2 regions of the Paraburkholderia sp. GAS33 genome follow, and region 1 is predicted to be linked to the other one. Evidence: predicted binding sites of a transcription regulator. Region 1 holds the regulator's gene; the other holds the start of a gene.
The links. Region 1 encodes FliA, which starts transcription of late flagellar genes. Its sites were predicted from a motif close to CTAAAGTTTNNNNNNNNNNNGCCGNTA; they were not measured.
Positions count from the first base shown of each region.

Region 2: the regulator FliA is predicted to act here: its motif matches at 5,877-5,903, upstream of motA (flagellar motor stator protein MotA).

Region 1 covers NZ_JBNDMP010000005.1:16,054-24,074, forward strand. The annotation lists gene P3T24_RS16595 (flagellar hook assembly protein FlgD) at 1-250, opposite strand, end outside; gene flgC (flagellar basal body rod protein FlgC) at 262-687, opposite strand; gene flgB (flagellar basal body rod protein FlgB) at 797-1,294, opposite strand; gene flgA (flagellar basal body P-ring formation chaperone FlgA) at 1,515-3,080, shown strand; gene flgM (flagellar biosynthesis anti-sigma factor FlgM) at 3,247-3,603, shown strand; gene P3T24_RS16620 (flagella synthesis protein FlgN) at 3,678-4,121, shown strand; gene P3T24_RS16625 (RNA polymerase sigma factor FliA) at 4,373-5,107, opposite strand; gene P3T24_RS16630 (MinD/ParA family ATP-binding protein) at 5,136-6,005, opposite strand; gene flhF (flagellar biosynthesis protein FlhF) at 5,998-7,929, opposite strand.
Region 2 covers NZ_JBNDMP010000001.1:1,024,372-1,032,392, reverse strand. The annotation lists gene P3T24_RS04730 (hypothetical protein) at 1-296, shown strand, start outside; gene P3T24_RS04725 (MipA/OmpV family protein) at 404-1,207, opposite strand; gene P3T24_RS04720 (LysR family transcriptional regulator) at 1,583-2,473, opposite strand; gene P3T24_RS04715 (pirin family protein) at 2,658-3,383, shown strand; gene P3T24_RS04710 (hypothetical protein) at 3,601-3,780, shown strand; gene motB (flagellar motor protein MotB) at 3,828-4,805, opposite strand; gene motA (flagellar motor stator protein MotA) at 4,827-5,696, opposite strand; gene P3T24_RS04695 (alkane 1-monooxygenase) at 6,096-7,262, opposite strand; gene ahpF (alkyl hydroperoxide reductase subunit F) at 7,633-8,021, opposite strand, start outside.

The DNA of each region.
Region 1 (8,021 bases):
CCGTCACGGTGTCGATCTGCGCGAGCTGCGAGGTCATCTGCGAGCTGTCCATCGGATTGGTCGGATCCTGGTTCTGCATCTGCGTAATCAGCAGTTGCAGGAAGGTGCTTTGCAGATTCGCACCCGAGGTCGCCGAGCTGCTCGAGCTGCTGCTCGACGCACTGCTCGCCGAGCCCGTGCCGTTCATGGTATCGAGCAGCGTCTGCGAGACCTGGGTCCCGCTGCCGCCGATGGTGGTTGAAGTAGTCAAGGAGGCGCTCCTCAGGTTCCGATCGTGAGTGTTTTCAGCATCAACTGCTTCGCTGTGTTCAAGGTTTCGACGTTCGCCTGGTAAGCGCGCGACGCCGAGATCATGTTGACCATTTCTTCCACCGGATCGACGTTCGGCATCGTGACGTAGCCGTTCGCGTCGGCCGCGGGGTTGCCCGGGTCGTAGGTCTGCTTCATCGGCGTCGGATCGTCGACCACGCCGGTCACCTGCACACCGCCCACCTGCTGGCCGGATGCGGTGCGCGCGCCGCCGATCGGATTGACCGCGAACACGACCTGCTTGGCCTTGTACGGCTGGCCGTCAGGACCCGTCGTGCTGTCGGCGTTCGCCAGGTTCGACGCCGTCACGTTGAGCCGCTGCGATTCGGCCGACATGGCCGAACCGGCGACATTGAAAATATTCATCAGGGATGGCATAGCTTCTCCGACCTCTCCTGCCGGCAGGTTCCGGCTTGATTGTTTCCCGTGGGCGTGGTTTTTAGCGGTTACATCCAGCATGTGCGCCGGTCGTCGCGTCTGGACTCGATCAGGAGCCCGACGTGATCACCGACAGCATCGATTTGATCTGATTCGAAACTTCCGTCATGGCCGACTCGAAGTGCAGCGAGTTATCGGCGAACTGCACGCGTTCCGCGTCGAGGTCCACCGTGTTGCCGTCGAGCGAGGGTTGAGTCGGAATGCGGTACTGCAACTGGCCGTAGTCGTCGCTCGGACCGCCGGTCGCAATCAGGCTGGCCTTGCCGGCCATGTGGCCCGGTTCGGTCGAGGCCATCGTCATGCCGCTCGTCACGCCGGCAGGTTGCGCCATCGCCAGCGTCGAGTTGTTCGATGCGCCGGTGCCGGTGCTGCTGCCGTCCGTCTTTCTCAGAGCGCCCGCGAGCGTCGACGAGAAATCGACGTCACGCGCCTTGTAGTTCGGCGTGTCGGCGTTCGCAATGTTCGACGACAGCAGTTCCTGCCGGTAAGAGCGGACATCGAGCGCCTGACGGCCAAAGGCGAATTCGGCATCGAGTTTATCTAGCATGAAAAATCTCCGGATAACGTTCCCGCGTCTGGCGCTCGATCAGGGAGCACAACATCTGCGGCGACCCAAAAGGGCTTTTTGCATGAGATGCATCTTAGGCGGGGCAGGCAAGCGGCAATCTTCTGAATAACCGGGGAAGGTCGCCTCTATTCAACGTTTGCGCCGGGAGCCGCGTCACTAGAATGCAACTCGTACCCTTGCCTCACGCTGGAGATGCACGATGGCCCGATCCACTCTCGATGTGCTGCCGCCGCGGCGCCGCATCGTTGCACGACACACTGCCGCCTGGCTGGTGTGTGCCGTGGCGGGTGCGTGGTGTGCGTCTGCGGCATTGGCCCAGGAGGCCAGCGGCCCGATCGTGATTCCCGGTCCGGGCGAACAGAACCCGGCCGATCTCGCGCGCATGACCGCGATGGCGACTTCCAGCAATGCCAGCCCGCGGACGATCAATCCGCAGCTCGCGGCGACGCTCGCACCGCCTGCGCAGTCTTCGACGCCGCAAGCGACCGATCGCTTTACCAGGCTGTCGAACGCGAGCGGTGCCATTGTGATTCCGGGTACCGATGAGGCATCCGCGTCCGGCGCGCCAAATGTTCCGGCGAACACGACGGTCATCCAGCAAGCCAGCCCGGCGAATACGGCCAGCCTTACCCGCGTCAATATGAATCCCGCGCTCGCCGCGAGCCAGGTCGTGCCGGTGGTCGTCACGTCGATGCCGGCGCGTGCGACGTACGGCGCCGCACTGCGGCCCGTGAATGCCGCCCCGGCTGCCGCACCTGTCGGCGTACCGGCCGTGACACCCGCCGTGACCGCTGCGAGCAGCGTCGAAATCGACAGCCTCGCTTCGCGCGGCGAGCCGCCCGAACTGGGCGCGAGCGCGGCAGGCCGCAATCCGGCGCCTCACGTTGCTGCCGCGCCGGCTCAAACGACACTCCCCGTAAAGAATCAGGCGCAGGCGCTGGCGGAAGCCGCGCAGCGCGCGCAGGCAATTCAGGCGCTGCAACAGGCTCAGGCGGCTCAGGCCGTTCAGGCGCTGCAGCGAGCGCAGACTCCGCAACCGGCGCCCAAGCCGGTGCTGGCCGCCTCCAGGGTTCAACCGTTCCAGACTGCTGCCGCAATTCAGGCATCGCAGCCGGCTCAGGCCAGCCAGCCCGTGCCCGAAGGTCAGGAAGACGGCCAGCTGATCCACGCCGCCGCGCTGGACTTTCTCAAACAGCAGGCCAATGGCCTGCCGGGCCAGGTGGAACTGAGCGTTGCCCAGGCTTTCCCGCGCGGGCTTGCCGCCTGCGACACGCTGCAGGCGTTCATGCCGCCCGGCGCGCGACTGTGGGGCCGCACGACGGTGGCGGTGCGCTGCACGAGTGGCCACCCATGGACGGTCTGGCTGCAGGCGAAAGTCTCGATCCATGCGACTTACTACGTCGCCGCGCGGGCAATGATGCCTGGCGAGGTGATTTCCGACGCCGATCTGGTTCCTCGCGACGGCGACCTGACCATGCTGCCGGCGTCGATCGTCACCGTGCCGTCGCAGGCAGTCGGTTCGGTCACGTTGATGCGCGTGAGTATGGGCTTTCCGCTGCGTCAGGACATGCTGAAGAGCGCCGCCCAGGTGACGGCCGGACAGAGTGTGCGGGTGGTGGCGCAGGGCGACGGCTTCTCGATTTCGTCGGAAGGCAGCGCGCTCAGCAATGCGACGCCAGGGCAACCAGTCAGGGTGAAAACCTCAACCGGGCAGATCCTGATGGGAATCGTGAAGGACAGTTCGACGGTTCAGATCCAGATGTAGATGCCCGGGGATCTGAACCTGAAAATGGCGCCCGTGACAGTGGCGTTCAAAGGGTTTTGGGGGAAGAAGGCGGCCGGTGGGGCCGTTACAAACGGATACATCGATTGAGCTAAAGTTTGGTTTCTTGAATGCCGTTAAAGGAATCAAATAGTTCAGGAAGCCAATCGTGAAAATCGATTCCACCACCAATAGCATGCCGGACAGTCTGACGGGCAGCGCGGCAACGCGTACCCAGCAGGACAGCTCGGCCCCGGCGGCTTCGACCGCCCAAAGCGCGGCAGCCGCCGCGCAAGCCGCCACCGGCTCGGGTGGCGACGCGAATGTGAGCTTGTCGGGCCTGTCGTCCAGCCTGCGCAGCCTGGCGGCATCGGGTTCGGCAGACATCGACACCGCTCACGTCGAATCGATCAAGCAGGCCATCAAGAACGGCACGCTGACGATCGATCCGGGCAAGATTGCTGACGGCGTGCTCGACACGACGCGCAGTTTGTTGCAAACGAGAGCCCCGGCGACCGGCAATTGAGGTTGGACGCCGCGAGGCGTCACCTTGAAACCCGGCCCGCACGCTTTGTACGGGCGCCGTGAGAGCGACTTGTGATGAAAGACGCGCTGCTTGCCACTGTGATCGATGAGTACTCGACCATCGAAGAATTTGCTTCTGTTCTGGCTATCGAGCAGAAAGCGCTAACCCAGGTGGAACCGGCCGAGATGTTGCGGCCGGTTGTCGAAAAGAAAACCGAACTGGTCGGCAAGCTGGCCTCGCTCGAGAAGATCCGCGACGCGCAGCTCGCCGAAATGGGTCTGCCGGCCGGCTGGAACGGCATCGAGCTAGCCGCCGGGCGCGACCCGAAGCTCGCCGAGCAGTGGTCGTTGCTGCAGCAATCGGTAGAGCGCGCACGCCGCTCCAACAAGACTAACGGTGTGCTGATCCGCACCCGCATGGAATACAACCAGCGCGCCCTCGAGGTGCTGCAGGTGCGTCCGAAAAAGCCCTCGCTGTATGGGCCGGATGGACGAGTGCCAGGGTTCGGCGGCCTGTAATTCCGGACGCTCCCCCGCTCATCGAACTCCAATCCAGTCTGTCCTGAATGCTCGCTGAGTCGGTCTGACCGTTTTCAGACCAACTCGGCGCAGCCTGCCGTTTGGCGCCTGTCCGCCACCTGCGCTTGCCGCACTTTTCCTGCTTTCCTCTCAGCACAAAAAAAGCGCCGTCCCTTTACATCGGGACGGCGCTCATTGCGCTTGAATCATGAGCGGCGGGTAACGGCGGTGAACCGCCGGCCGCCGTGGTGTTACTCCGCTTCAGCCTTGGCCCAGGCCATCTCGCGCAGGCGCGTGCGCAGCCGTGCAACCGCCTGGCTATGCAGCTGGCAAACCCGCGATTCGCTAACTTCCATCACCGCACCGATCTCGCGCAGATTCATGCCGCGTTCGTAGTAGAGCGACATCAACAGCTTTTCGCGTTCCGGCAGACGCTCGATCGCTTCGACCAGCGCCGAGCGCAGGCTTTCGTCGAGCAGTGCCGAGAGCGGGTCCGAATGATCGACGCAGTAGCGGTCGAGGAACGGCTCGTCGTCGGCGGAGCGATCGAAGTCTTCGTAGTAGATCAGCTGGCTGCCATGCAGGTCCTGCAGCATCGCCTGATACTCGTCGAGCGGCATCTTGAGGTGACCGGCAATCTCCGTCTCGCTCGCCGAACGGCCGAGTGTTTGTTCGACCTGATGCACAGCCGTCTCCACCTCACGCGAGGTACGGCGAAGGCTGCGCGGCAGCCAGTCGTTGCTGCGCAACTCGTCGAGCATCGCGCCGCGGATCCGCTGGCTCGCATACGTTTCGAACTGCGCGCCCTGGTCTTCCTTGTAGCGACTCGCAGCATCGAGCAGGCCGATCATGCCGGCCTGAATCAGATCGTCGAGATCGACACTCGCCGGCATCTTCGCCACCAGCTGCAAGCCGAGCCGCCGCACCAGCGGTGCGTATTTGGTCAGAACCTCGGCTTGGGAAATCTTTCCCTGAGCGTTGTACATCGTGCTCCCCTTGTCCGCGCCCCGCCCTTCAGGCGTGCTGCACAGACGGTTGGTCGGCGTGTTGCGCCGCTGTTACTGCCGCCGGCGCCACCCATTGGTGACGTGACGACATCGCTGGCCGCATTGGCCAGTACTGCAATTCGGCGGCGAGGTGCCGATAGTCCCGCGCAGCAGGGGTCGACGGAAACGCGTCGACCACGCAGCGCGACAGTTCGAGCGCCCGGGCCATGCGCGGGTCGGCGGCGATACAGCCCGCGCCTTCCAGCGACACAGTCAGATAACGCCCCGCCACCCCCGCGAGGTTTTCAAAAGCGGTGTGCGCGTCGGTGACGCTATGCACATGGTTCACCAGCACCCGGAACTGCCCGATGCCGTGCGCGTAATGCAGCCGCTTCATGCAGGCATACGCATCGGTAATCGCCTGCGCAGCGACGCGCGTGACGATCAACAGGTCGTGCGCCTGCATCGCCAGCGCAGAGAGCTGGCCGAGCCGGTCGAGTTGCGCATCGATCAACACGATGTCCGCGGGACCGTCCAGCACCACACTCAGTTGCGCCGCCGTGTAGCCTTCGCGATTGCTGCGCGAGGCGCTCAGCACTGAAAAGCCCAGTGCATGACGCGCTACGGCGGCGTCGAGCGATATCTCGCCGCGTACCACGGCGGCGAAGTTGGCCGCCCCCTGTACGCCGCCGAGCATGGCGCCCACCGAGTAATCGCCAAGGCACTCGTCGATTACGAGGACATCCTTGCCCTGCTCCACGAGTGCCGCCGCCAGATTGACGACGGTCGTGGTACATCCAACGCTGGTCGAACCGCCCGTTACCGCCAGCACTCTTGAACCGCTGCGGGCCAGCAGGCGCCGCAGTCCTTCTGCCTGATCCGAGACGACCTTATCCAAAGCGGACCTCGTGCAGTTCGGCCGTCGAGCGTGCTGAGAGCGCCGAAAGCAACGCCGGAATATCGTCGTCCTGCGGCACGAACGGCGAACTGTCGCGCGGAATGCAGAAAGCGCTCTTGATCAGGAATTTCTTCGTTGCGACGTACAGGTTCTCGGGCACCTTCTGCCCGGTCGAGACGTAATGCACCGGCAACTTGTAGCGGATCACCGTGTCGAGTACGCCGCCCAGGTTGGTCGCCTCGTCGAGCTTGGTGAGGATGCAGCCGGCGAGCGGCTGTTGATCCGGCCCGCGCTGGTAGGCCTGCACGACTTCGTTGAGCGTGTCGCCATGGCACGTTGCGTTCAGCAGCAGCAGGCGCTGCACCGGTTGTCCGGCGCGGCACAGCATGGCGATCTGGTCGGAGACGAGGCGGTCGCGCTGGCTCATGCCGATCGTGTCGATCAGCACGATGTGCTTGTTGCGCAGCTCGGCGAGCGCCAGTTGCAGATCGGCGCCGTCCTTCACTGCGTGAACCGAAACGCCGAGGATCTTGCCGAAAATGCGCAGTTGTTCGTGACCGCCGATCCGGTAGCTGTCGGTCGTCAGGAGTGCCACCTTGCTGGCGCCGAAGCGCATCACGCAACGCGCGGCAAGCTTGGCCGTGGTCGTGGTCTTGCCGACACCCGTCGGGCCCATCAGGGCGAACACGCCGCCGCGCTCCATCAGCGCGTCTTCGTTTTCCATGATCGGCAGGTTCGACTCGAGCACGTTGCGCACCCAGTCCATCCCGCCTTCCATGTTGTCGATCTCGGGCGGCAGGTTGTCGACCATCATCTGCACCAGTTGCGCGGAGAAACCGGCGGCGAACAGGTGCTTGGTGAGCGAGGCGCGCGTCGGGCTGCGACGCTGGCGGTCGGCCCACAGGAGACCGGCGAAGTGTTCCTCCATCATGCCGCGCATCGACGAGAGCTCGCTCATCACCGTTTCGTTGACGACCTGCTCCATGCGAGCCTTGATCGCTTCGGTGACGCTGGCGGTGGTGCTGGCTGCGGCACGTGCGTCGTCCGCTGGAGTGGCCGGGCTCGGCTTCCTGCTAGCGCGGCGCGCGGCGAGTTGTGCGGCTTCGCGGGCCCAGTCGGGCGTGTCGGCGAGGTTCGACGGCTGACGCGTGCCGACCTGGATGTCGACCGGTGCGCCGAGGCCCTTGGCCATCGCGGCGGCCGGTGTCATCGACGAAGGCCGTGCGCTGTAGGCACCTTGCTGCTTGCCGGCGATATTGCGGGCGTGGTCGATCAGCCAGGGATTCGTTTCCGCCATCGTGCGCGGCGTGGCCGGCGAGAACGGCATAAACTGCGGCGCCGGGACACCGGCGGCTTTCAGCACGTCGGCGCGGATGTCGTCGCCCGAGCGCGGCATCTGCGGCATCTGCGCCTGCGGTGCGGCTTGCATCGAAGGCGCGCTTTGCGCCGCGTGAGCGGCTTGAGCCTGCGGCGCGAGCGGTGCGGCCTGAGCCGACGAAGCGTACGGCGAGGCCGTGGCCGGCTCTTCCGTTACGGCTGCCTGTGCGGGTGCAGCGGCTTGTGCCGGCGCGTTGCTGGCCGACATGCTCTCCGTGCCGGCTTCCGGGCTTGCGCCGAACACCGACGAAAACACGTCCGGCATGCCGCTCGCGTACGGATTGGACTGCATCATCGGCGTGCTGCGCGGTGCCGGTGCTGCCGGGCTCATCGCAGGGGCCGCGCTGTTTGCGCTGCTGCCGTTATTCGCGCCGTTACGCGCCTTCGGAGCGATTGCCGCGAGCTCGCTATCGGCGAGCGCCACGATCTCGACGGTGCCGTCTTCGATCGTGCGGTTCGACAGCACGACCGCGTCTGGGCCCAACGCCTCACGAACGAGGCGTAGCGCGTCACGACTGGTAGCACCGACAAATTTACGAATGTTCAAGCTGGACCCCCGATGAGGTTGACGGACCGGCGACATACCGCTTTCCATTGAGATCGATTATTGCGAAAGATGTCGAGAGACCATCGCTTGAT
Region 2 (8,021 bases), on a different contig from region 1:
ATTTTCTGGTGTCCGAAGAGCTTTGCCGTCTGGGACTCGAGCCGCAAGGTCTCGAGTACATCGAGAGCGCACACGGCGCGATGGTGCAACTCGACGCCGCAGAGCATCAGCAAGGCGACTGGGCATTGGGCGAGGACGAGTACCTGCGCGTGTGCGCGGCGCTGTCGATTCTCGATGCGCAACTGTCCGCCGCTTCGCTCGAAACGATCGCACGCGCCGAAGCCCGCATGGTGGAAGGTCTGATGAGAGCGGGCCGGAAAGAAGCGGTCGCCGAAGCGCCGACCACCGTCTGCTAGGACCGCGGCCGGAGTTGGGTTGCGCCGGGTGCGTTGTAGCAACCGGTTCGCGAGCGACTGCAGGCCGCGCGAGGGCTCAAGCCGGAGCCCGCGCGCAACAAGCTCGCTCAGAACTGGTAATTGATCGACAGATCCAGCACCCCGTTCGACGAGCGCTGAGTGACAGGACTATGCGCCGCGCTGCCGACCAGTTGCTCCAGCGCAAAGTCGCACGCCGCAAACCAGTGCTTCTGGAAGAACCAGATCGCACTGACGCCGAAACCCGCCGACTTCAGACCCGCACTCGCGTGATAGTACGAGTACTGGGATTCGGCGGCCTGCTGCTGGTCGATGCCGAACCAGGCGTTCATGTATTTGGAATCGGCGAAGGTCAGACTCGGCCCTGCAAACCAGAAGAACGTCTTCGAACTGCCGGGTAGCGGCATATAAGCGCCGATGTCGCCGATCCAGCCATTCGAACCGCCGAAGCTGCGGCGGATATCGGCGCGCAGCACCATCGGAAAACTCTTCGATATGACATAGTCGCCAGCCAGTTTCAGTTCCGGGGCGGGGTTGATGTTGCCAAGGCCGTGCAGATGCTCGTCGTCGTCCTGACCGCGCCGTCCCAGGTCATAGGCAACCGCAAGGCTGATCCGCCAGTTCTGGCCTTGTGCCACATTGGCGCCGAAGCCTTCGCCGGTCGAAGCAAAATACAGATCGCTATAGCGGATGTCGATGCTCGGGCCGCCCTCGAAGTGATATCGATCGGCGCCGTCATAGCGCGGCTGGAAGGCGCCGGCGATACCGACCGACGCTTGCCACGTGGGGATTTCCGGTTCCATCAATTTTTCCAGCGGCACCCCCGCCGAATATTGCCATTCCTGCAAAGGCGCCGGCGTTTGAGCTTTGGCTGGCGTGGCGATCACGCTCATGCCGGCGACAGTGGCAGCAACCAGCCATGGCGTTGCGGCCGCTTTTTTGTTGGAACGGCTCCGGGCCGCCCGCGTTGTATGTCCGTTCGACACCCATCCTCCGATCGCGCTGGTCGCGAATGAATTGACTGGCCGCTTTCCAGATCCCGCGAGGCTGTATCGATTGCCACGCAGCCATGCCTGGGCATGTAATTCTTTCAGCGGCTGGTACATATGAGTTGGCCGATGGCGGCATTTGATGTCGCCGCTGGCCGAACTTGCCGGCTGCGACGACTTCTGGCCCCATCCTGCCAATATCTGCAAGGCTCGACGAGTGCAATATCCGGGCCTGATCGAGACGTCGAGCGGTCGGGCCCGTCGATTTGCGTCACTCCCTCAGCGAGTCAACGTCTTCGCCAGTTGCTCGCGCAGAAATGCGGTGAATGACTGGATCGTAATCGAGCTTTGCCGATGCTGCGGATAGACTGCAAAAAGCGCGGTTGCACGCGGCAGAAACGGCTCCAGTACGGGGACGAGCTGACCGGCCTTAAGCGCGGCGGAGACGATGAAATCCGGCAGGCGCGCAATGCCGAGCCCCGCAAGCGCCGCATCGCGGATCAATTCGCCGTTGTTGGCACGCAGCGGTCCGTGCACCTCCACGGCCTTGTGTGCGCCGTCCAGCACGAACTCCCAGCTCGCTGGGCCGCCGTGTCCATACAGAAGACAGGCATGCCGCTCGAGCTCGGCCGGCGCGACGGGCGTACCGCGCCGGCGCAGGTACTGCGGGCTGCAGCAGACCACCATCCGGACTTCCGCGAGCTTTTGCGCGATCAGCGTCGAATCGGCCAGCGTGCCGATGCGGATGGCCATGTCGAACCCCTCGCCCACCACATCGACGGTGCGATCGCTCAACTCCATGTCGAAGCGCACGTCTGAATGTTTCTTCAGGAACATCGCTACCAGCGGCGACAGATGGACCATGCCGAACGACATCGGCGCACTCACCCGCAGCAGCCCATGAGGTGACGCCCGCCGCAGCGACATGGCCTGCTCGGCCTCTTGCACCTCACCGAGAATGCGTTTGGCCCGCTCGTAGAACTCCTGGCCGAGTTCGGTGACGGCAAGCTTGCGCGTGTTGCGGATCAGGAGCCGCACGCCGAGTGCCTCTTCGAGCGCCATGACGCGGCGACTGACGAACTGCTTCGACAGCGACAGCCGGTTGGCTGCGGTGGTGAAATTGTGCGCGTCGACCGTGGCGACGAAAATCCGCATGTCATCGAGTTGCATGGGCTCGCTCCTGGGTGTTGATCATGGTCGCCCGTCTGTGGTGTCGCCTGCCGCCCCATTGTCAACCGTGGCGAGACAGTGTTTCTAATTACGTCACGATTATAAGCACATTGATTGACGTAAACTGCTCTAAATGGATCACGGACGACAACCCTCTCCGGATCGCACATCAAGGAGAAAGAACATGCTCGACATCAGACACGCCAATCAACGCGGCCGCGCGGAGCACGGCTGGCTTAGTTCGCGTCATACGTTTTCCTTTGCCAACTATCACGACCCGAAGCAGAACGGCTTTTCGGATCTGCTGGTGATCAACGACGACCGCGTCGCGCCGTCGAAAGGCTTCGGCACGCATCCGCACCGCGACATGGAAATCTTCTCGTACGTGCTGGAGGGTGCGCTGGAACACAAGGACACAATGGGCACCGGCTCGGTGATCGTTCCCGGCGACATCCAGTTGATGAGCGCGGGCACGGGCGTCGCCCATAGCGAGTACAACCACTCGCGGAGCGACTCTGTGCACTTCCTGCAGATCTGGATTGCACCGGCGCTCAAGGGCACGCCGCCGCGTTATCAGCAGAGCCGTTTCGGCGACGCGGAAAAGCGCGGTGCGCTGCGCCTCGTGATCTCGCCCGATGGTGCGAACGAGTCGCTGGTGGTGCAGCAGGACACGCGCGTTTATGCCGGACTGTTCGACGGCGACGAGAGCGCCCGGCTGGAACTGGCGGCTGACCGGTATGCGTATGTCCACGTGGCGCGCGGCAGCGTCGACGTGAACGGTCAGACGCTCGGTGAAGGCGACGGTGCGCGGGTCCGCAATGAACAGGTTCTGACGTTCTCACAGGGTCACGACGCCGAAGTACTGGTGTTCGATCTGCGTAACATCGAGATGTCGGAACTCTGGTCCTGAGCGCCGCGCGGCGAACGCACGAATTGCATCCGTTATTACCTGCTGTTCCCGTCATGGCGGCATATTTGACTGAACTACGATGGCTCTGTGGCTTCCATGAAGCTACATCCAGTACGTGGGCCTGATCGTGTCAATATGCCGCCGCCTGACGGGAAGAGTTGATCGATACGGGGATGCAGTCTGCACGCCGCTTGATAAAGGATCGGCCGTGGATATCATGAAAATTGCCAGAGCAGCGGGTTTGCAGATTCTGCTAGATGCTCGGATTGGCCGTGAAACCTATCACAGCGTGAGTGGATCGCTGCTTTCGTTGCAGCGCTTCGCAGAGGCGGTTTGCGCCGCTCAGGCGGATGAGTTTGCGCAGCAGCAGGAAGCGTCGGCAGCACACGAAGCATAAACAGCCAGGGTGGCGATCTCGCATCGCCGCCCTGGGTTTTAGACGCATTACGGCGCGCTGACCTTGCCGGTTTGCTCCTTCGTCAGCGCTGCGGGCAACACCCCGCTCGCGGCCGCTGCTTCGTCGACCGTGGTGCGGCCACCGTCGCGGAAAAACGCCTGCACCGCAGCGTTGTTCAACACGAGAATGCTGATGCGGCGGTTGGTCGGTTCGTCGGCGACGTTTCTGTCCAACGGCAACACGTCAGCCAGTCCGCGCACCTGCAACAGTTTGTCCTCCCTTAAGCCCCCTGCCACCAGCGCGCGCCTTGCGGCGTTGGCGCGGTCGCTGGAAAGCTCCCAGTTCGAATAGCCGGCGGTGCCGCCCGAGTAAGGCACGGCGTCTGTATGGCCGGCAATCGACACGCGATTGTCCACGTCGTTGAGCGACGCGCCGATCTGCTGCAGGATCGTCAGCGCGTAGTCCTCCAGTTTCGAACTACCCGAGGCGAACATCGGCCGCTTCAGCGAATCGACGATCTCGATACGCAAACCTTCGTCGGTGATCGACAGACGAATCTGTTCCTTGTAGGCGTGCAACGATGGCGTCTGCTCGATCAACGCACCGATTTTCGCCTTGAGCTGCGCGAGCCGCTGCGCATCCATCTGCATGGCGGGCGGGCTGACCGTAGGCGGGGCGGGCTGGACCTGATTCTTGTGCGCCACGCCCGGCCGGCTGTCCGAGGCGTCGCGTCCGCCGCCTTGCACCACGCTCGGCCGCGCCGCACCGGTGCCTTCCTTGCCGCCTAGCAAGGTGGAAAGCGGCGTGTTGAAGTAATCCTCGATGCCCTCTTTGTCGTACTGCGAGGTCGAGCCCAGCAGCCACATCAGCAGAAAAAACGCCATCATGGCCGTTACGAAGTCGGCATAGGCGATCTTCCATGCACCGCCGTGATGGGCCTCGTGTGCCGCACCCTTGCGCAGACGCCGCACCACGATAGGCGCCGACGCCTCCCCCGCGCTACCGCCCGACCGGTTCTCAGCCATGACTCGTCTCCCTCATCCTGGTCAGGCCGCCTTGGGCATTTTGGTGGCGCGCACCGCGTCTTCGAGCTCCTTGAAGCTCGGCCGGTCCGCGGTAAACAGCACCTTGCGGCCGAACTCCACCGCAACGGGCGGCGCGTAGCCGCTCATCGAGGCGAGCAACACGGCCTTGACGCACTGAAACGGTTTGGCGGCGGCGCGACCCTTGGCGTTGAGCAGGTCGGCGAGCGGCCCGATGAATCCATACGCGAGCAGAATGCCAAGGAAAGTGCCCACCAGCGCACCGGCGATCATCTCCCCAAGCACCGCGGGTGCGGCTCCCACCGAGCCCATCGTATGCACCACGCCCATCACCGCGGCGACAATGCCGAACGCCGGCAAGCCGTCGGCCATCTTCTGGATCGCATTGGCCGCGACGGAGGCCTCCGCGTGATGCGTCTCCAGTTCCTCGTCCATCAGGTCCTGCATTTCCAGCGCGTTCACGTTGCCGCTCGACATCATGCGCAGATAGTCGACGATAAAGTCGAGCAGATGATGATCCTGCAGAACATGCGAATACTTCTGGAACAGCGCACTTTGTTCGGGCGCCTCGACATCCGCCTCGAGGGACATCATGCCTTCCTTGCGTGCCTTCTGGAGCAGTTCAAACAGCAGCGCGATCAGTTCGAGATATTTCTCTTTTGTATAACCGCCGCCCTTGAAGCAGGTAGGCAAACTCTTGAGCGTCTTTCTCAGCGTCGTGACTGGATTGCTGACGACAAACGCCCCTATCGCCGCACCGAAAATACACAGGAGTTCGAATGGTTGAACCAGGGCAGGAAGATGTCCTCCTACGCCGATAAAACTACCGATCACCGACCCCAACACCAATACCCATCCGATCGCAACAAACATGGCCTCTCCGTTTCAAACGCGGATTTAAACTGCTGCACTTCCACGCCGGACCAGTTCGTTCAGCGTAGCGGTGCCCCTCTCGATAATCCGCACCGGAGCAGGCGCGCATGGCTGCGCCTCTCCGGAGAGATTCTATGTTCTTGATTGGTGCAAGCCTGATTGACCTGCGCCGAGTGCATGTAACGGCGCATTTCCGGTTTGCTTGAACCCAGGATTTCCCCGCGCAGGAGAAATGTTCCACCCGGTTAATAGCTCTGTTTTCGGCAGCGCAGCGAATTTCTTAAGCGATAAATTTATCAATCGCGTCCAGGCCTTGTGCGGCTTTGGTCTCTTTTTTTAATCGGTAAATATGGCCTTTATGGCGCAAACGTTTGATGTTCGCGAATGGCGAATCAAACATCAACTCGTAACCGCTCCGGAAAATTCTGCCAGCACGCGTTCGCGTATTGCGGGTTTAATATTGGAGTGCTCCATATTGCCGCGATAATGCGCGACCACACGCGGATTCATCACGCGGAACCACAGCGGCGGCACATAAGCCACCATGATCATCGTCGCGTAACCGGACGGTAATTGCGGCGCACCTTCGAAGTGACGCAGTGCCTGAAACGAGCGCGTCGGATTGGCGTGATGATCCGCATGGCGTTGCAATTGGTAAAGAAACAGGTTGGTGACGACGCGATTGCTGTTCCATGAATGCTCAGGGCGGCAGCGCTCGTATTTGCCGTTCGGCAACTGCTTGCGGCCTAATCCGTAGTGCTCGAGATAATTGACCACTTCGAGCAGCGAGGCGCCGTATATCGCCTGGATCAGCAGGAACGGAATCACGACCTTGCCGAATAGAACAATCATCGCGCCCCATAGCACTGCGGTCATCGCCCATGCATGCAATACCTCGTTGCGCCAGCTCCACGGCGAATGACCGCTGCGCGTGAGCCGCTCTTTTTCGAGCCGCCACGCCGATGCGATGCTGCCGAACACTGTGCGCGGCAGGAACGCCCAGAAGGACTCGCCATAGCGTGCGCTGGCGGGATCGGGCGGCGTCGCTACCCGCACGTGATGGCCGCGGTTGTGTTCGACGAAGAAGTGTCCATAGGCGACTGGCGCCAGCGTGACCTTCGCCAGCCAGCGCTCGAAGCGGTCGGTCTTGTGACCGAGTTCGTGAGCAGTATTGATCGATGCGCCGGTCGCCGAACCGAGCGAGAGCGCAAACCCCAGGTAGTCGTACCATGCGAGCACATGGGTTCCGACGATCCACACTGCGCCGAAGAACGAGACGTATTCGATGAAGGTCGCGAGGCAGACGATGCGCCGGTAATAGCGCTCGCGCTCGAGCACGGGCGCCACTTCCTCAGGCGGATTGCTGGGGTCGTCGCCGATCGCGTAGTCGAGGACCGGGATAATGCCGAACACAAAGATCGGACCAAACCACCAGAAGATATGCCAGCCCGTGAGCAGCGCAAGAGTGGCCGCGTGCAGCGGCAACGTGATGGTCAGCGCACCGAGCAGCCAAAGGTAGCGCTTGCCGTCGACCCAACGCGCGGGCGCCGTTTGCGAAGAGGCCATCTCTGTCTCCTTTTATGTTGCCCTTCGTCCTTAAGCCCACTCGCACGCGTTGAAATGCACACGGTTGGCTGCCGCGAAAGGTCTGCTTCGATTCACAGATTTATATGGTGAGACGAGCCACTTCGCCAAGAATTGAATCCAGGCGGCGAACTCCAAACAAAGCAGTGCGGGCCGCGGCCGTGAGGGCCCGCGTCAAGCGTGTGAATGAAACGGGTGTATAGATGCGCCGATGGAGTTCAAGCGCCACCGGCTTCGATGCGGGAACCGAAAACAATGAAGCCCGCACAAAGGCGGGCTTCATTGCAAGGCAACAACTGGCAGCTGGCTTTCGTCAGTCCAATCAGGACCGCCTGCCGCTCACGAAGAAAACTTAGGCCTCCGCAAGCGCCGCAGCGTCCTCGACTTCCGCTTCGTCATCCGCGCTATTGCGAATCAGGTGATCGAAGGCGGAGAGCGATGCTTTCGCGCCCTCGCCCACGGCGATGACGATCTGCTTGAACGGCACCGTCGTCACGTCGCCAGCTGCGAACACGCCCGGCACCGACGTCGCGCCGCGCGCATCGACGACGATCTCGCCGTGCTTCGACAGTTCGACCGTGCCCTTCAACCATTCGGTGTTCGGCACGAGACCGATCTGCACGAACACGCCTTCCAGTTCGACCTGCTTCGTTTCACCCGAGCGCAAATCCTTGTAGACGAGCCCGTTGACCTTCTTGCCGTCGCCGGTGATCTCGGTGGTCTGCGCCTGCGTCACGATCG